4 regions of the Peribacillus sp. NPDC097264 genome follow, and region 3 is predicted to be linked to each of the others. Evidence: riboswitches for the same ligand, from Rfam matches in the RefSeq annotation. Region 3 holds a riboswitch; each other region holds the start of a gene.

Region 1 (4,986 bases), on a different contig from region 3:
CTTTAGGGATGGAGTCGAATCCATTTGCCGCGTAATGAGGAATATCGTCAAAAATCTTCAAAGCATCTTTTTCCAGTTTCCGAATTTCCATTTTGTTTTTGGCAAGCGCTGGATTGTCCGCCCAAATCTTCTCGTACACCATTTCTTTTCCCCCTAGGTTAAATCGCTCTCTTTGTTGTCAAATAGTCTATAACCTGTTCGACGCACTCTTCTACACTAAACTGACTGGATTCCAATACGATTTCCGGATGTTCCGGTTCTTCATATGGAGAATCGATTCCAGTGAAATTTTTAATGATACCTTTACGCGCCTTGTCGTAAAGACCTTTTGGATCACGGACTTCACATTCTTCAAGTGGACATTTTATGTACACTTCAATAAACTCGCCTTCTCCAAGCAGGTCCCGAACAATTTGACGATCTGCACGAAAAGGTGATATAAATGCCGTTAATACGAATTGACCACTGTCCACGAAGAGCTTGGATACCTCTCCAATCCGTCTAATATTTTCTGTGCGATCTTTTTCTGAGAAGCCTAAATCCTTGTTAAGTCCATGACGGATATTATCCCCATCCAAAACATAATTTCGGATATTCCGATTATACAACTCTTTTGCAACAGCATTGGCGATCGTTGATTTCCCAGAACCTGAAAGCCCGGTAAACCATATCACCGTGCTCTCATGACCGTTTTGCTTCCGTCTAAGTTCCTTCGTTACCGATGCATCATGCCAAGTTACATTAGTACTTTTACTCATGAGGATCCTCCTTCTAAAACTTACAATAATTAGTTATATACCTCGTTCTTCTTAAGCCCTTCTATCAATACTTCGATTACTTCTTTGCGGCTGAAAGTGGCTGGTGGAATTTCCCCATTCCGTAACATTTCCCTAACCTTCGTCCCAGAAAGGATGACGTGATCTTCTTTACCATGCGGACATGTTTTTGCAGAAGCCATATTCCCACATGTTTTACAATAGAAGCTATGTTCAAAGAATAATAATGTTATCCCTAACTCATCAGAAGTGAAGTTCCCGAAGATCTTTTGTGCGTCATACGTACCGTAATAATCGCCCACACCTGCATGGTCGCGTCCGACAATGAAGTGAGTACATCCGTAGTTTTTACGAACCATTGCATGAAAAATCGCTTCTCTAGGTCCTGCATATCGCATGGCTGCTGGGAATACCGCAAGTGAGACACGGTCCTTTGGATAATACTTTTCAAGTAATACTTTATAGCTTTCCATCCGAACGTCAGCAGGAATGTCATCGGACTTCGTGGCACCAACTAATGGGTTTAAGAATAATCCATCCACTATCTCCAATGCTGTTTTTTGAATATATTCATGGGCACGGTGAACGGGGTTTCTTGTTTGGAAACCGACAACCGTTTTCCACCCTTTTTCTTCAAATGTTTTTCGGGTATCAACTGGGTCTAAATAATGATCCTCGAATAATGGACGCTCGATCCGTTTAATAAGCTTGATTTTACCACCTACATATACATCGCCACGATTATATAGATTTTTTACACCTGGGTGATTCTCATCATCCGTTTGATAAACTAAAGTTGCCTCCACTTGCTTATCAGGTGTAAATATATCGGAAACGGCAAGGACTCCATAAGTTTGGCCCTCATGAGTTAACTTTACTTCTTCTCCGATTGTAAGAGCGTTTGCCACATCAGCGGAAAGTGGTAATGTAATAGGAATACTCCAGACATGCCCGCTGCTAAGCCTCATATCCTTTACTACTGTTTGATAGTCTTCTTTTGAAAAGAATCCCTCAATGGGGCTGTATGCTCCAGTCCCTATAAGTTCCAAGTCGCTTAATGAGATTTCATCAATTTCAACGGATTGTTCTATTTTAGTTAAATCATAGTCTGGTTCAAAGCGATTGATTAATGTTCCTCCGTGCGGCAAGCTAATGGTCATGCTGATTTCCCCCTGAATTTTTTATAATTATGATAAATGTAATCCGCATTCTGTTTTTTGGGCACCTTGCCATCGTCCTGAACGAAGATCATCAGCATTAATGGCAGGTGCTGTACATGTTTTACAGCCAATACTTGGATATCCATTATCATGAAGCACATTATATGGTAAGCCATTTTTATGCGCATAACGCCATACATCTTTCCATGTCCAATGAATGAGCGGACAAATTTTGATAGATTTGAATTTGTTGTCCTTGTTTATATATTCAGTCAATGCACGGGTTTCCGATTGCTCCCTGCGCAGTCCCGAGAGCCAAGCCGTCGCTGTTGATAATACTTCAGTGAGCGGCGTAATTTTGCGGATGTTACAGCATTGATTTGAGTCATGAAGCCATAATTCATCACCAAATTCAGCGGCTTGTTCTTCCAATGTCATTTCCGGTTTCTTCATTACAATGGAAAGCCGTGGGTAACGATTTTTCACTTGTTCGATTAATTGGTAAGTCTCAGCGAAATGAACATCCGTATCCAAGAATACGATTTTGGCGGAAGGATTAACCTTTGCCAGCAAATCTGTCAGTACAATTCCTTCAATCCCAAAACTACAGGCATAAATGAGTTTATCTCCGTACTCTGAATTTGCCCATTCCAATACTTCTAACGCGCCTTTTGTATCGCTATCTTCCGGGAACGAAGGTAATGTCGCTGTATCAATATTTTCATAGTCCACTAGCTCTGCCAACTCTATACCCCCTTTTAAGAATCACCCTATGGTACAGCAGATATCTTTGAAAGCCTTTGAAACACCATTTCTTATAATGAAAAAGGCGGCTTTAACCAATAGTTTCCTATTTATATCAGCTAAATCCACCTCTAGTTTTCTAGTCAGCAGTCCATTTATTTAATTCTCAATTTTTCGTTTCTTTCCATTTGTATAACCTTACCGTCCTGAACGATAAGGGTTATGGATCCATATTTCATAGTTTTTAGCATTTCTTGCAGCCTTTCAAATATTTCCCCCAGCTGATTTTCCTTTTCCAAGGCTATTCCTCCTTTAAGAAAACTCGTCGACTAGCTTGTCGTAAGATGATCAGCTTGTAAATGAATTCCCCCAAATTAATAAAATCAATCAGAAAAATCCTTCCATGCCAAGATGGAAAGATTGATAAGGTAATCTTATTTACCTTATCTTCCAAAATGATGACATTTTGTTGGATGTAGCACCTTGCATTCATGATGCAGGTTGCTGGACTTCAAAGGGCCAAATCCCTCCGTCGCTCTTGATAAGTTTTATTATTTTAAATATTAACACATATCAAATCATTGTCAATGGAGTTTTCATATAAATTAACTTGGTTTAATATTTTGGTTTAACTTCAATTATTATACACAAATAGTTCAAGTTTGTTACAGTGATTTGTTAAGCCAGTAAAAAAGGTTCATTCATCCTGAACAAGCTTGAATAAACCTTTAAAGTAGCCTATAACTTAACTCGTTGATGGGAAGGGTCAAGATAAAAAGAAGAAATCATCAATTTCTTCTTTTTTGTATGGCTTCTACAAATTCCTTTACTTGACTCTTTGTACGATCAAGTAATTCCACTTCCTTAATCGGATGTTTTGGATTCTGCTTATCGATTTCTTTATCCACAAAGTATAACCCCTGCATCGGTTCCCCTTTTAATATTGATATAAGAGGTTTCAGCGCATAATCTATAGCCAATAAATGCCTGTTGCTTCCCCCAACCATTATGGGCAAAACTGGCTTATCCTTAAACGCGCCCTCGGGTAATAAATCAATTAGAGCTTTCAACACTCCTGTATAAGATGCCTTATAGACAGGTGAACCAATAATGATACCATTAGCTTGCTTAATCTTTTCTGAAAGTCTTAGAATATCCTCGCTATCATAACGACCTTGGAATAAGTCGTTTGCAGAAAACTCGGTAATAGAATGATAGTTCGTTGTAAATCCTTCTTTTTCCACCAACGTTTGGATATATTTTAATGAAATATCTGTTCTTGATGGTATAGCAGGGCTGCCTGATAAAATTATAATTTCGCTCATATCTATTCCTCCTGTATGTAAAATCTGCAAAGGATCTGGGTCCTTTCCAGTTAAGCAACTTCAATTAATTATCTTAATTATCAGAAAAATAAAAGTCAAGTAACTTAATTGGAATTTATATTTTTGAAACACTAATAAGAATCGTATTATGCCATTGACTAAAAATCCTGCCCCGTTAGGGCAGGATTTTTAGAGCTTTTCAACTCTATTGATTGAGTCTTTCACCATTTTTAAAAAAAGTTGTATAAATCGTTGATCACCGGTCAGTTCTGGATGAAACGAACTGACAAGAACCTGTTCTTGTCTAGCCGCCACTACTTTCCCGTCATAATTTGCTAATATCTCCACATCTTCACCTACGCCAACGGCAAAAGGTGCTCTGATAAAGACACCCATGAAAGGTTCTTCCATTCCTTTAACTATAAGGGGTGCTTGAAAACTTTCCCTCTGACGACCAAAACCATTTCTATTCACTGTAATATTGATAAAACCAAGATGGGGATGTTCCAAACTAACCATTTCCTTTGCCACTAATACCATCCCTGCGCAAGTACCGAAAATCGGTTTTTTTTGTTCGAAAAATGCCGTAATCGGCTCCATGAAACCATAATGGTCCATTAGTTTTCTCATAGTGGTGCTTTCTCCACCCGGAATGATTAGGCCATCGATATCCTTTAACTGTTCTGGGTTCTTAACTAATATCGCATGCTCACCGGCTTCCTTGATTTGGTTCATATGTTCATCTACAGCACCCTGCAAACCTAAAACACCTATGGTTACCATGTTTACCATCCACGCTCCTGCATTCTCTCAGCTGGGGCCAACTTAGAAATATCAATTCCTTTCATCGCGCTTCCCAATTCTTTAGACAACTTGCCTATTAAATCATAATCGGTGAAGTATGTAGTTGCTTGTACGATGGCAGCAGCGAATTTATCGGGATTTTCCGATTTGAAGATTCCTGAGCCCACAAATACACCG
Region 2 (4,986 bases), on a different contig from region 3:
ATCCTCGGCCGTTAAATCTTCAGCTTGAATCATGGTGCCCATTGCTCCATCAAGAAGAAGAATCTTTGATTGTAATTGCACGTTAATTTCCCTTTTACTCATGTCCTGCCACCTCAGATGTTTGTTTACGATCATGATCCTTAATATATGTAGTAAGTTCCGCTGTCATTTCATAGCGTAAGAAAGGCGTTATTAAGTAAATTCCCTTGAACCTCTCTTGGGCTGCGTCTACCAATTCCCTTGCTATATTTATAGCTTCAATCCTTGATTTTACTGGATCAGCTCCCGCTGAGGCCATTGCTTTCCGTACACTGTCAGGTAATTTAATCCCCGGTATTTCATTATGGATGAATTCGGCATTCCTCGTACTGGTAAGGGGCATTATCCCCATGAAAATCGGTGTTTCCAAATGTTTTGTCGCCTGATAGACTTCTTCTATTTGTTCTACTGAATAAACTGGCTGTGTCAAAAACGAATGAGCACCGCAAGCGATTTTCTTTTCCATTCTCTGAACAGCCTTATCGAGATATTTCACATTTGGATTAAAAGCTGCGGAAATCTTGAAATTAGCCCGTTTCCCTAGACTTTGTCCGGAATAGGAGTAGCCCTCATTGAATTGCTTAACCAGACTTATCAAATCGAATGAAGATAAATCATAGACAGACGTTGCCCCCGGGAAATCACCAATCTTAGAAGGATCACCAGTGATAACTAAAACTTCATCCAGCCCGACTGTATGCAACCCCATTAAATGGGATTGCAATCCAATAAGATTTCGGTCCCTGCACGTAATATGGACCATCGGATTCACCCCTAATTCAGCCTTTAATAAATTGGCTAAGGTCGAATTCGATATCCTTGGTGAAGCAAGTGAATTATCAGCTAAAGTAATGGAATCCACCCCAGCTTTTTTCAAGGCTTCAGCTCCTGCCATAAACGTTTCGATTCCTAACTTTTTCGGTGGATCAAGCTCAACTAGGATCGTTCTATCCGTTTTTGCCTTTTCATGAAGAGCTAATTCTTGTTTTTGGTTATTCACTTCAATAATTTCTATATGTCGAGCTTTCGTAATTTTTTCCTTGACTGGCGCTAAAGTGCCAATCATTTCGTTCACAGCTTGTATATGTAGTGGTGTCGTACCACAGCAACCCCCTATAATGGTTGCTCCTTGTTTTCGTAATTCGAGTGCACTTGAACCGAAATATTCTGGTTCCGCTTTATAGACCAGTCTCCCATCCACATAATCTGGAAGACTTGCATTAGGATAGATGGCAATCGACGCCTGCATAGGCAATTTCACTTCTTCCAGTGCCCTTATCATATGATGGGGGCCCAGACGACAATTCACCCCAACCACATCTGCACCTAGGTACTCTAGCTTTTGAAAAGCTTCATTCAAATGAAATCCATTTTGAAGATTTCCAAGTTCATGCATCGATACATTTGCAATAATCGGCAGGTCCGTTTCCTTTTTAGCAATTTGAAGTACCGTTTCAAGCTCTTCAAAATCATAGAATGTTTCAAGAAGAATTCCATCGGGATCTTCCAGAAGCAAACTGTATAATTGTTCTCGAAAACCCCGTTTTATTTCTTCTATACTTAAATCCGATTTACGTATACTACGCTGGGCCCCAATTGTACCAAAAACATAAGCCTTCCCTTTCGCTACTTGTTTAGCAATGCTGACTCCTTGGCGATTGATCCGACTGACTTCTTCCTCCAGCCCATACCGTTTCAATTTATTGAAATTGGCACCATATGTATTGGTTTGCAGAATATCTGCACCCGCTTCTAAATAGGCCCTATGTATAGACTCAATTTTATCAGTATTGGTGCAATTTATTTCCTCATAACATTGATCGATTCCATAGGAGTACAACAACGTACCCATCGCGCCGTCTCCAACTAGCATTCTTTCCTTCAATTCACTACGAAAATCCAATTAGTACACCCTCTCTTAAAAACACTATGGTTTTTGTCAGTTTCTATGAGTGTGAGAGTAAAGAAAAAAAACCTTCTCAAAGAAGAAGGCTTTTTTCGAAACATTCTCCTCATCTATCAAGCTCTGCTTGCTGGATTTAGCACCTTTGCCTAGGCTGGTTGCTGAGGTTTCATCGGGCCAGTCCCTTCACCTCTCTCGATAAGATTTATTAAGTTTAATTTTCTAAACATTTCAAAATTTATTTATATTTAATTTACATGAATCATCTGATAATTTCAAGAGTATATTTATCATTTTTTCATTTTCTTCAGACTTTTTAACGATACATCCTTTTAGAAAGCAAGGCTCCCCATTCTTCCGACAAGGATTCAATGGAAAGCAAGGACATTGCCCCCTCCTCCCCATCACGCTTATGAAGGATGACATCCGTTGCATAAAGTACCGTAACCTTATCTTGAAGCCGATCCAATAACACGATATCATCTTGTTGGCCAATTACCCCTTCTTGTATAACCCTAGCAAAATAGCCAGTTAGATTAGTGTCCATCACCAATTTCAAAAACTCTGGCTCTTTGTTAAAGTGGGAGATGGTCGAGCAAGGAATACGCCCCTGTGTAATCTGAATAACGGTCCCGCCAATGCTATAGATATCGCCTATAAACGTTTGACGTTCAGTCATTCCAGCAATCGTCAAATTCTCCCCAAATGCAGGGATGGAAAGCTGCTTATTGAATGTTCGATTCCATAAATCATAATGCTCAAAGGGATAAAAACATAGTGCACGGTCAGGCCCTCCATGGAACTTTCTGTTACCCACTCCATCCCTATCAATCCCTGATTTTGTTACGGTGATATAGTCGATGGCCTTCTTATCCATTGCCGTTTTGATCTTTACCCCCGAAAGCTCCTCCTCTTTTGGCATCCCAATTTGAAGAGACATGATTTTACGATTTTCCATTGGACATCTTCCATTTCTTTTAAATTTCCAGATTGCAATAAAGAAACATTCTTTATATTCAATCTATTCAATTATTTGATTATACCAAAAAAAAAGCAATAACCTCTTTACTAGGTATAAAATTCGATGTGAAAAGAGAATGATATAAAAATAATCCCTTTGTTTTAGTAATTTAGTTGCTATTTCCAAATTAATTATGATAGAATATGAACACAATATATAGTCGAAAAAGACAATCCGTCGCCTATATGTTGATTCACGATTAATTTCCTCATTGTCGCTCTTTAGGGGGCGAATTTTTTTGTCTCCTTTTAAAAAGGGTGGAAAACTGTAGATCCTTACTAATTATTTATACCTAACAAGTAACTACCAAATTGAACAGGAGATCTTCTTTTAATGAAAATTTATAGGTGCGATCATTACTTTCCTCACAGTACACCACTTTTTTGATAATTTTGGTGATTTTCTTATGCCTTCATTTTCCCCTTAGCTTCTATTTTTTCGCCCCTTATATTCCAGGTATCGTAACAGCCATGCCGATATCGTTAGCCAAGCAGCTCCGGCAACAAAACCTGCCACAACATCGCTCGGGTAATGCACCCCTAGATAAATGCGGCTCCATCCAATGACCAATGAAGCCAAAAAAGCCAAAAACCATATAATGCCGTTCATATATTTACTTTTGACGATTCGTAAACATACAACTGCAATGCTTCCGTAAACGATAACCGAAGCCATAGAGTGACCACTAGGAAAACTATATCCGGAAACGGATAATAATGGAGCGATATCGGGTCTTTCCCTTTGAAAAAGATATTTTAGCCCCCAATTAAATACCCCACCCATTGCTGAAGTGATTATTAAGTATAAAGCAAGCTGTTTTCTTCTGTATAAGGCCAAAATCAAGGCAAATATACCAATTAGTACGACTATCCATGTCACCGACCCAAAAAATGTGAGCGTAGTCACAAAGCTGATAAATTGTTCACTAAAGGGCACTTGGATGAAATTGATAAGGATTTTATCAAATTCGATTAACTCCCCTTCCTTCAGTTCTTCCACAATTTCAATAAAAATGAAAAAATAAACTAGGATTAAACCAGCCATCATGGCAATATAAAGAAGTTTTTTTGAAATATGTATGCTAAAAAAGTTATGCATTCTCGGACACCACCTTTTCCCTCATTTACCACACTACCTCTAGGATAAAACAAAAAAAGCCTAAGCGATATGACTTCGCTCAGGCTTTTTTTACGCTTGTTTCTTTTTAGGCTCCGCTCTTTTGCGTGTCGTCTTTTTCTTTACAACCATTTTCTCCGGCTTCGTCCTGTCAATGGACGCTTGTAAAGCTGCCATTAAATCCGTCACATTATTGGCCACGGGTTCTTTAGATTTTGCTGTAATGGTTTTCTCGCCAGTTTTCTTTGATTCAATCAATTCAAGCAAAGCTGTTCGATAATCATCTTTGTATTTAGTCGGATCAAACGTCGATGTCAACTGATCAATTAATAATATGGCCGTATCGATTTCTTTTTTTGCAATGGCATCATTAGCAGGAATATTAGGAACGTCGGTTGCAGAACGAACCTCATCAGGGTAATGAATGGTTTCCATCAACAATGTGTTATCCACGACCCGAAGGATAGCCATTTGTTCTTTGGAACGAATGATGATTTTAGCGAGACCAACCTTGCCTGACTCCAAGAGTGCTTCCCTCAAAAGAGAATAGGCTTTTGTACCGCCATCGTTTGGAGACATATAATAGCTTCGGTTGAAATAGATTGGATCAATTTCCTCTATTTTAACAAAATCAATGATTTCCACTGCCTTATCTTCATTTTGTTTTTTTAATTGCTCAAGTTCATTGTCTTCTAGGACAACAAACTTTCCTTTTGTATACTCAAACGCACGAACAATATCATCCTTGCCTACTTCTTTCTGGCAAACTGGACAAACCTTTTCATATTTTATCGGTGAATGGCATTCCTTATGCAAAGTTCGTAAGGATATATCCTTATCTTCCGTTGCCGCATGAAGCTTTATCGGGATATTCACCAAACCAAAAGAAATGCTGCCTTTCCATATT
Region 3 (4,986 bases):
AATGGTGGATGAATTGATAGGCAGGGACGTTTACATCCTTTTTGACGCAGATGAGTCAGGGGAAAAGCTAAGGAAACAATTTCGTCGGGAACTGCCGGAAGCAAGGCATTTGTACATAGATAGGATGTACAAGGAAGTCGAGGATACCCCAGAACATCACATCGCTTCCGTGCTACTAACTGCAAATATGAAAGTGAAAACTAAATTTACAAGTAAAAGGATGGAAGAGTAACTGATGGAGGAATGGAAAGAAGAAGACTTTAAGCAAGCTGTTGATCAAGGGAACACTTTTAGCTTATATCTATACACACCTTTGTGTGGAACCTGCCAGGTGGCTTCAAGAATGCTTTCCATAACACTAGAGCTGTTCCCGGAAATGAAGGCTGGAAAAATGAACATGAATTATGTCCAGACATTGGCTGAACGATATGAAATTGAGAGCGTACCTTGTCTTTTGCTTTTTGAAAAAGGAAAGATGACAAAAAAAATATATGCCTTTCAGTCTGTTCCTTATTTGTATGGATTGCTGAAAGAGATAAGCTAAAAGCCGATCCTACATGGATTGGTTTTTTTGTTAAAGTCATGGGGGGGAAATAGCATTCGTATTAATGATTGAATATTCTAATAACTAATTGACTACCTGCTACTAAAGTGCTATATTTTGTATGAAGTACATACGTTATAGACGCATCATACACGAGGATGGAATGTCTGCCATTTACAAAACGCGCTTATCCAGGCGACATCGTTCAATAGGGAAATTTCTATGGACGGTGGCGGGAAGTTCCGACTTCTTCATATTATAAGGTTCCTTGCATATAACAAGAGAAGAGGCAATATCGCTTTAATCCCTACTAAAACAATGGAAGAAGGGGAGAATATAATGACAGAAAAAAATTACCGCTTTGAGACGTTGAGTGTGCATGGCGGTTTAAAAGTCGACGAAACGGGTGCCCGCGCCGTGCCCATTTATCAAAGTAATGCTTATTTGTTCAAAGATACAGATCATGCAGCGAATCTGTTTGGATTAAAAGAGAATGGCTATATCTATACGAGGCTTCACAATCCCACTGTCAGTGTCTTTGAAGAAAGAATGGCCCTGTTAGAAGGGGGAATCGGTGGATTGGCAGTTGCAAGCGGCATGGCCGCTATATCCCTTTCCATCCTTAATATCGCTGGTATGGGGGATGAAATCGTTTCTGCTTCAACACTGTACGGCGGGACCTATAATTTATTTGAAAATACACTCCCTAAATACGGAATCAAAGTGAAATTCGTCTCACCTGATGATCCGGAAAATTTCAAACGGGCAATCACTCCACGAACGAAGGCCATATTTGCCGAAACAATCGGCAACCCAAGCTTAAGGGTTCTTGATATCGAAAAAGTGGCGGAAATAGCCCACGAAGCAGGGATACCTCTTATCATCGATAACACTTTCGCAACGCCGTATCTGTGCCGACCAATAGACTTTGGGGCGGATATTGTCATCCATTCAGCTACAAAGTGGCTATTGGGTAACGGTACGACATTAGGGGGAGTCATCATCGACGGTGGTAAATTCGATTGGAATTCGCCTAATTATCCAGGCTTTACGGAACCTGACCCTAGTTATCATGGACTTGTCTATTCCGAAGCGGTAGGGCCTGCTGCCTTTATCACGAAAGCGCGTGTGCAATTGCTTCGGGATTTGGGACCGACGTTAAGTGCTCAAAGTGCATTCCAGTTCACGCTTGGCCTGGAAACGCTCCATGTCAGGATGAAGGAACACCTGTTGAATACGAGGACAGTCATTCAATACTTGGAGAACCATCCGGCAGTCTCATGGGTTTCTTATCCGGGTAACGATGATCATCCCGATAAAGCCCTTGTGGATAAATATTTGCCTAAGGGAGCCGGATCTGTGGTGACGTTTGGAATTAAGGGTGGACGTGAAGCAGGTTCCACACTCATCAATTCGGTAGAGTTATGGTCGCATGTCGCCAATGTCGGGGATGCTAAAAGCCTAATCATCCACCCAGCAAGTACAACTCACCAGCAATTGAATGATGCAGGACTGGTCAAGGCCGGTGTCAGCGCCGACCAGGTTCGCCTTTCAATCGGTATTGAAAATGTAGACGATTTACTTGAAGATCTAGAGCAAGCGATTGAAAAAGCGACGAATATCGTGTCAGTGAATTCTCAAAGAGTTTAATGGAGAAACAGGTACACCCTAGGATTTTACATTGCACTCCTTTTTTATCTGTGTTAAAATTTCAGACATAGTAAAGTGAATGTTAAGACAAAAAAGAATAGTCCATATATAGCTCTTATCAAGAGAGGTGGAGGGATGTGCCCGTTGAAACCCGGCAACCGACAAGGATTTTCCTTGGAAAGGTGCCAATTCACACAAAGCGTAGAGGCTTTGGGAGATGAGAGGAAGGCCTGCTTTTCCCTGCCTTTCTGCTCATGCAGAAGGGCTTTTTCTATTTTCTTTGAATCATAGAGGATAGATTCATCAGGAGGCCATAAAAATAAATCGACTAAATTCATAGGCTTAATTGGATAAAGAGGTGAGCATACATGATTACATTGTCAAACGTCAGTAAACTTTTTCGAACAGGAAAAGGAAATAGCGAAACGATTCATGCCGTGAATAGTGTGAATTTAGAAATAAATAAAGGCGAGATTTTCGGAGTCATCGGATACAGTGGGGCTGGCAAGAGTACGCTCATACGTATGCTGAATGGGTTGGAACGGCCTACTGAGGGCTCCGTGAACGTTGCGGGAAATGAAGTTTCAACAATTAAAGGGTCTAAGCTTCGTAAAGCCCGTCAAGAGATTAGCATGATTTTTCAGCATTTTAATCTCTTGTGGTCAAGGACCGTTCAAGAAAATATATCCTTTCCTCTGGAAATTGCGGGCATCTCCAAGCAAGAACGCATCAAGCGCGTCAATGAACTCATTAAGTTAGTTGGATTGGAAGGAAGAGAAAAAGCGTATCCATCGCAGCTAAGTGGTGGACAGAAGCAAAGGGTGGGAATAGCGAGGGCTCTTGCCAATAACCCGAAAGTGCTTTTGTGTGATGAGGCCACGTCCGCTCTAGATCCCCAGACAACCGATTCCATCCTGGAATTGCTTGTGGATATAAATCAACGCCTTGGTTTAACCATTGTCTTGATTACACATGAGATGCATGTCATTCGGAAGATTTGCAATCGAGTGGCTGTGATGGAAAGTGGACGGGTAGTCGAACAGGGAGCTGTCCTGGAAGTATTCAGAAACCCTAAAGAACAGATGACTAAGCGTTTTGTTCAGCAGGTGACAGAACCAGAAGAGACAAAAGAAACGATGGAGCATTTGTTTGAACGGTATCCAGCAGGAAAAGTGATTCAACTGACATTCGTGGGGGATCATGCAGAAAGCCCGTTGATCACAAAATTGGTACGTAATTTTGAGTTGGATGTGAACATTGTCCAGGGGAAAATATCACAAACGAGAAGCGGCTCATATGGAACATTGTTCATCCACCTTGATGGCAGTGAAGATGAAATGCTCCGCGCAATCGAATTCATAAAAGCACAGCAGGTAGGCGTGGAGGTGATTACTCATGCTTGAAGAATTATTGCCGAATGTAGATTGGGAAGACATCATAGAAGCGACGAAAGAAACGCTGTATATGACAAGTATTTCAGTTGTAGCGACCTTTTTTATAGGGATACTATTGGGGTTGCTTCTGTTTTTAACAGGCAAGGGGAATATGTGGGAGAATCGGGGCGTTAACGGTGTGTTAAGTGCTTTCGTTAATATTTTCCGTTCGATTCCATTCCTTATCTTGATTGTATTATTAATTCCGTTCACCAAATTACTTGTCGGTAGCATGATTGGTGAGAATGCGGCATTACCAGCACTCATTATCGGTGCAGCACCATTTTATGCGCGGATGGTCGAAATCGGCCTTCGTGAGATTGATAAAGGCGTGATTGAAGCGGCTAAATCAATGGGAGCCAAAACCAGCACCATCATTTATAAGGTCCTCCTTCCAGAATCGATGCCGGCCCTTATATCAGGCATCACGGTAACATCGATTGCATTGGTTGGATACACGGCAATGGCAGGTGTCATCGGGGCTGGTGGATTGGGTAACTTAGCCTATCTGGACGGTTATCAACGGAATCACAACGACGTTACCCTGGTAGCGACGATTGTCATATTAATTATTGTCTTCATCATACAGATTATCGGTGATGTGATTACTTCTAAATTGGATAAAAGATAAGGGGAGATGAAAAGGATGAAAAAGTTTTTAGGGATTGCATTCGTTCTAGTTTTATCAATTGCATTGGCGGCTTGCGGAACGGATAAAGAGAAAGATACAGGTAGTGGCGATGATACGAAGAAGTTAGTGGTGGGTGCATCGAATGTACCACATGCAGAGATTCTTGAAAAAGCGATTCCTCTTCTTAAAGAAAAAGGCATTGAATTGGAAGTGGAAACATTCCAAGACTATATCTTGCCAAACAAGGCTTTGAACAATAAAGAACTGGACGCGAACTACTTCCAGCACATTCCTTATTTAGAATCTCAAATTAAGGAAAATGGATATGATTTTGTTAATGCAGGCGGCATCCATATTGAACCAATTGCTTTGTATTCACAAAAATATAAAAGCATTGATAAGCTTCCAGAAGGAGCAACAATCATTTTAAGCAGCTCTGTTGCAGACCATGGACGTGCCTTATCACTTTTAGAAAAGAATGGCCTGATTACTCTTAAAGAAGGCATTGATAAAACGACAGCTACAGTAAAAGATATTGTCGAGAATAAGAAGAACATTAAATTCGATGCAGATTATGAAGCGGCATTACTTCCGAAGATCTATGAAAGCGGCGAAGGAGATGCGGTCCTAATCAACTCTAACTATGCAATCGACGCTGGCTTGAATCCACTTAAAGATTCCATTGCAATAGAAGATTCTGAATCACCATATGTGAACGTGATCGCTGT
Region 4 (4,986 bases), on a different contig from region 3:
ATGAGCATTGTGTTATAGATGCCTTCCTTAGTTTTCTTTGCAATCGAGCCACCGATTATGTTAATGTGGTGTTTTTTTGCAAGGGCTTTTAGAAAGGTAATGGTTTGTGCTGCTTCTTCGTCTGCAATTTCATGTAATCTCGTTAAGTCATAGCCGGTTGTCCATAGTTCCGGCAGCATGACGATGTCCGGTTTAGACTGTACAGCTTTTTCAATCCATTGTTTTGCCACCTGGAAATTTATATCTGGCTGTCCAAAGGCAATGTCCATTTGTAAACAGGCGATTTTCCATTTCATCATTTAAAACCTCCATATGTAAAAAAGTACTTTACAAGATTAAGATAAACATATATCATTTGTGACTATAATTTCAAGAAATTTCAGAGAAGGTGCAAAGATGGTGCAATTCGAAAAATCCAGACTTCTTCAAGAGCTTCCAAAGCAGTTTTTTGCTTCTTTAGTCGAAAAAGTTAATAACATAACATCAGAAGGCAAGGATGTCATTAATCTTGGGCAGGGAAATCCAGACCAACCGACTCCTGAACATATCGTGAAGAGCCTGCAGACAGCAGCAGGAAATTCCATGAATCATAAATATTCTCCTTTTAGGGGGCTTCCCTATTTAAAAGAAGCTGCGGCCCTCTTTTATGAACGTGAATATGGCGTCAAGCTAGATCCTAAAACGGAAGTGGCGATTCTTTTCGGTGGAAAGGCTGGTCTAGTCGAATTACCGCAATGCTTGTTGAATCCAGGCGATACAATTTTAGTGCCTGATCCGGGCTATCCAGATTACCTGTCAGGTGTAGCGTTAGCCCAAGCTAAAACGGAAATTATGCCCTTGACCGAAGAAAATGATTTTCTTCCCGATTATAAGGAAATAGATAAAGAGGTTTTTGACAAAGCGAAGATGATGTTCTTGAATTATCCCAATAATCCCACAGGAGCATCGGCGTCAGCAGAATTCTTCGAAGAAACGGTTTCCATGGCAAAAGAACACTCGATATGTGTGGTCCATGATTTCGCATATGGTGCAATTGGGTTCGATGGGAAAAAACCGGTAAGCTTCCTTCAAGCAGAAGGATCAAAAGAAGTGGGGATAGAAATTTACACCCTTTCTAAAACATATAACATGGCGGGGTGGAGGGTTGGCTTTGCGGTTGGCAACCAGAGTGTCATCGAATCGCTTGAATTATTGCAGGATCATCTTTACGTCAGCCTTTTTCCCGCAATACAAGAAGCCACGGCATGCGCCTTACTGGATTCACAAGAGTGTGTGAAGGAACTCGTGAACATGTACGAAGGACGACGAAATGTATTTATCGAAGGGTTACGATCCATTGGATGGGATGTACAGGCTCCAGATGCTTCCTTCTTTGCTTGGCTAAAGGTCCCTGAAGGATATACTTCAGCGAGCTTTGCAGATCATTTACTGGCACATGCCCATGTAGCAGTTGCACCAGGAAATGGTTTCGGTGAATTTGGTGAAGGATACGTCAGGGTGGGACTTCTCACTTCAGAAGACAGACTCCAAGAAGCGGTAGAAAGAATTCGTACATTGAATATATTCAAAGAAAATCAGTGAGATATTGAATAGTTTGAACATTATACCTATTGACAAAGTATGAATTGCGTGAAAGAATATAAAAAAGAATTCTAAATTTTTAGTTAAGATACATAAACGAAAATATAATAGCATTTTCTTATTTTGAGCAGGTGGAGGGACTAGCCCGATGAAGCCCAGCAACCGACTGTAATACCATTGTGAAATGGGGCGGAGATAATACCGCCGGATCATTTTATTGATTCCGTAAGGCACGGTGCTAATTCTTGCAGCTATAGAGCTGGGAGATAAGAAGATGGCTTTTTCAAAGCCTCTTCTTTAGGAAGGGGCTTTTACATTTTTAACAGAGAATTGGAGTGCAACTTTGTTCGCAGATGGTTAGAAGCTTGTTAAAGGAAAGACCAACAATGACAACTTTAAGAATGACTTTTACGTATTGGGAGTGATCAGATGAGCGAAATAATCGCTACGTATTTACTTCATGACTTCAAAGGAGAGCATGAGAAAAAAGCAGAAGGCATTGCTTTAGGATTGACTGTAGGGACATGGACTGAACTTCCTCACTTGGTGCAACAGCAACTGGAAAAACATAAAGGTAGGGTAGTTTCCGTAACACCCCTTCCCGAAGAAGAGCGAGTTAATCTCTATTTCGGTCAAAAAGTGTACCGTTCAACAATCAGGATTGCCTACCCGGCAGGTAATTTTTCTAATGATCTACCGGCTATCTTGACGACAGTATTTGGTAAATTGTCATTGGATGGGGAAATCAAATTGATGGATTTGGACTTTGTCGGCGATATTCAAAAAGCCTTTCCAGGTCCTCGATTCGGAATTAGTGGGATCAGGGAAAAAATTGATGTGTTTGACCGCCCCCTAGTGATGAGTATTTTTAAAGGTGTGTTAGGTCGAGACCTTGCCTTTCATAATGAACAATTGGAGCAACAGGCATTGGGAGGAGTCGATCTTGTCAAGGACGATGAGATTCTTTTTGACCAAGATCAGACGCCTTTCATCAATAGAGTCAAAACCGGAAAGGCCATTTTGAAAGGTATCTATGAGACAACGGGACATCGAACCTTATATGCTGTGAACCTGTCAGGAAAAACACTAGAACTATTGGATAAAGCTGAACTGGCAGCCGAAGCCGGCGCAGATGCCTTGTTATTTAATGTTCATACATATGGATTGGATGTTCTACAGGCTTTACGCGAAAATGACCGGATCAACTTACCGATCATGGCTCATCCGGCATATAGCGGAGCATTAGCTTCATCTTCATTTTATGGACTCAGCTATCCGCTTCTCCTTGGAAAACTGGTGAGGATATCAGGTGCAGATTTATCCCTCTTTCCCTCTCCATACGGAAATGTGGCACTCGATAAAGCAGAGACATTGGCGATTGCTGAAGGATTGACGAGAAATGAAGCATCTTGGAAAAGGACTTTCCCGGTTCCATCGGCAGGTATCCATCCTGGCATGGTTCCAGATCTCATCAAGGATTTTGGGATAGAAAGTGTGATCAATGCTGGTGGGGGCGTCCATGGTCATCCGGATGGTGCAAAAGGCGGAGCTAAGGCCTTCCGTTCCGCAGTAGAAGCTGTCCTTTCCGGAAAATCATTGTCAATCGCGGCTGAGGAAGATGAGGCACTTCAAAAAGCACTGGCCCTATGGGGAGGGCTATAATCATGGTCAAACCGATCATTTTCTGTGATTTTGATGGAACGATCACCAACTCGGATAATATCATCTCAATCATGAAGAAGTTTGCCCCGCCCGGCTGGGAGGCATTAAAAGATGGTGTTCTTCAGCAAAAAATCAGCATTTCCCACGGTGTAGGGGAAATGTTTTCCCTGCTGGATAGCGATTTAAAGGAGGACATCATTCAATATGTGAAGGAGACAGCGGGTATTCGCCAAGGGTTCAGTGATTTTGTGGAATTTACAAAAAAATCAGATATTCCTCTCTATATTGTCAGTGGTGGAATGGACTTTTTCGTTGAACCTCTTTTGAATGACCTCTTACCTGTAGAGAATGTCTACTGTAATCATGCCGACTTCAGTCAGGAAGAAATTATGATTGAGTGGCCGTATACTTGTGATGACCAATGTAATCATGGGTGTGGTTGCTGTAAACCTACGATTATGAGAAAGCTTTCTACAAAGGATCAGTATAAATTGGTGATTGGAGATTCCGTTACCGACTTTGAAGCGGCTAAACAGGCAGATTTTGTTATTGCCCGTGACAGGCTCCTTGAAAAGTGCCGCACAGAAGCCATTCCCCATAAAGAGTTTGAAACTTTCCATGATGTGATTGATATTCTAAAAAAAATGTAGGAGGTGTAAGGGTGACAGCTTCAAAAGAGTGGCAGGAACTAGCGCAAATAAAGGGAGAACTAGCCGAGAGAGATTGGTTCATGGGGACGAGTGGAAATTTATCGATCCGTGAGGCTAATAGCCCTTCTTTTTATATAACCGCAAGTGGCAAGGATAAACGCAAGCAGACAGATTCCGATTTTATTTTGGTGGATTTGTCAGGAAAACCAGTCGAAATGACCGAGCTCAGACCTTCCGCTGAAACTCTTCTTCATACAGAGATTTATCGGAAAACGGATGCCAATTGCGTCCTCCATGTCCATACAGTAGAAAATAACGTGATTTCCGAGTTATATAGTGAAGTTGGGGAAGTGACTTTTTGTCATCATGAAATTATCAAGGCTACTGGACGATGGCAGGAAGATGCAGAATTGAAGATACCCATCATCCATAACCATGCAGATATTCCGTTGTTGGCTGAGACATTCAGTCCCCATGTCGATGCAGACTCGGGGGCGGTGCTTATCAGAAATCATGGTATAACCGTATGGGGAAAAAGCGGGTTGGAAGCAAAAAAAATCTTAGAAGCATGTGAATTTCTGTTTCAATATCAGCTGTTACTTAACCAGCAAAAGATATTGACAGGTTCGCTCAGCTAAAAATATAAAGGAGGAAAAATAATGGCTACAATTAGATTCCAAGAAACAAATGAAGTAATTGAAACAAATGAAGAGGTTCAGAGCTTTTTAGAGACTCAAGGCGTAATTTACGAACAATGGGATATTTCAAAATTGCCAGCCCATCTGGTGGAAAAATATGATCTTACGGATGAAGATAAACAAGAGATTCTTGATGCTTTCCAGTCAGAGATTAAAGAAATTTCGGAAAGAAGAGGATATAAAGCGCATGATATTATCACATTATCCGATTCCAATCCGAATTTGGACCAATTGTTGCAGAACTTCAAGCAGGAACACCATCATGAAGATGACGAGGTACGGTTCATCGCTGGGGGAACGAGTATCTTCGCCATCGAGGGTAGCGAGGGAAAATGGTTCGATGTCCGACTTAACCCTGGAGATTTGATCAGCGTACCTGAATCGACTCGTCACTA

Evidence for each region. A riboswitch is a leader RNA that binds a small molecule or an ion and turns the genes downstream of it on or off. The one in region 3 is predicted to bind S-adenosylmethionine.
Region 1: it holds a riboswitch for S-adenosylmethionine, as region 3 does, so the genes downstream of both, ACQKL0_RS09255 (YezD family protein) here and ACQKL0_RS00835 (methionine ABC transporter ATP-binding protein) in region 3, are expected to answer to the same signal.
Region 2: it holds a riboswitch for S-adenosylmethionine, as region 3 does, so the genes downstream of both, ACQKL0_RS17285 (bifunctional homocysteine S-methyltransferase/methylenetetrahydrofolate reductase) here and ACQKL0_RS00835 (methionine ABC transporter ATP-binding protein) in region 3, are expected to answer to the same signal.
Region 4: it holds a riboswitch for S-adenosylmethionine, as region 3 does, so the genes downstream of both, mtnW (2,3-diketo-5-methylthiopentyl-1-phosphate enolase) here and ACQKL0_RS00835 (methionine ABC transporter ATP-binding protein) in region 3, are expected to answer to the same signal.

The regions. Positions count from the first base shown of each region.
Region 1 is NZ_JBNNSR010000005.1:86,320-91,305, reverse strand. Features, by position in the region: gene ACQKL0_RS09275 (nitrite/sulfite reductase) at 1-142, opposite strand, end outside; gene cysC (adenylyl-sulfate kinase) at 159-758, opposite strand; gene sat (sulfate adenylyltransferase) at 788-1,936, opposite strand; gene ACQKL0_RS09260 (phosphoadenylyl-sulfate reductase) at 1,964-2,668, opposite strand; gene ACQKL0_RS09255 (YezD family protein) at 2,836-2,952, opposite strand; SAM riboswitch class I at 3,121-3,228, opposite strand; gene ssuE (NADPH-dependent FMN reductase) at 3,469-4,005, opposite strand; gene pdxT (pyridoxal 5'-phosphate synthase glutaminase subunit PdxT) at 4,195-4,788, opposite strand; gene pdxS (pyridoxal 5'-phosphate synthase subunit PdxS) at 4,791-4,986, opposite strand, start outside.
Region 2 is NZ_JBNNSR010000011.1:85,962-90,947, forward strand. Features, by position in the region: gene metH (methionine synthase) at 1-102, opposite strand, end outside; gene ACQKL0_RS17285 (bifunctional homocysteine S-methyltransferase/methylenetetrahydrofolate reductase) at 95-1,942, opposite strand; SAM riboswitch class I at 2,049-2,147, opposite strand; gene ACQKL0_RS17290 (MOSC domain-containing protein) at 2,259-2,900, opposite strand; gene ACQKL0_RS17295 (phosphatase PAP2 family protein) at 3,387-4,061, opposite strand; gene ACQKL0_RS17300 (Ku protein) at 4,152-4,986, opposite strand, start outside.
Region 3 is NZ_JBNNSR010000001.1:157,798-162,783, reverse strand. Features, by position in the region: gene ACQKL0_RS00850 (toprim domain-containing protein) at 1-232, shown strand, start outside; gene ACQKL0_RS00845 (thioredoxin family protein) at 236-544, shown strand; gene ACQKL0_RS00840 (O-acetylhomoserine aminocarboxypropyltransferase/cysteine synthase family protein) at 884-2,194, shown strand; SAM riboswitch class I at 2,307-2,418, shown strand; gene ACQKL0_RS00835 (methionine ABC transporter ATP-binding protein) at 2,563-3,597, shown strand; gene ACQKL0_RS00830 (methionine ABC transporter permease) at 3,590-4,258, shown strand; gene ACQKL0_RS00825 (MetQ/NlpA family ABC transporter substrate-binding protein) at 4,274-4,986, shown strand, end outside.
Region 4 is NZ_JBNNSR010000004.1:337,605-342,590, forward strand. Features, by position in the region: gene ACQKL0_RS08750 (carbon-nitrogen family hydrolase) at 1-296, opposite strand, end outside; gene ACQKL0_RS08755 (pyridoxal phosphate-dependent aminotransferase) at 397-1,581, shown strand; SAM riboswitch class I at 1,697-1,854, shown strand; gene mtnW (2,3-diketo-5-methylthiopentyl-1-phosphate enolase) at 2,011-3,243, shown strand; gene ACQKL0_RS08765 (2-hydroxy-3-keto-5-methylthiopentenyl-1-phosphate phosphatase) at 3,246-3,893, shown strand; gene ACQKL0_RS08770 (methylthioribulose 1-phosphate dehydratase) at 3,905-4,531, shown strand; gene ACQKL0_RS08775 (cupin domain-containing protein) at 4,553-4,986, shown strand, end outside.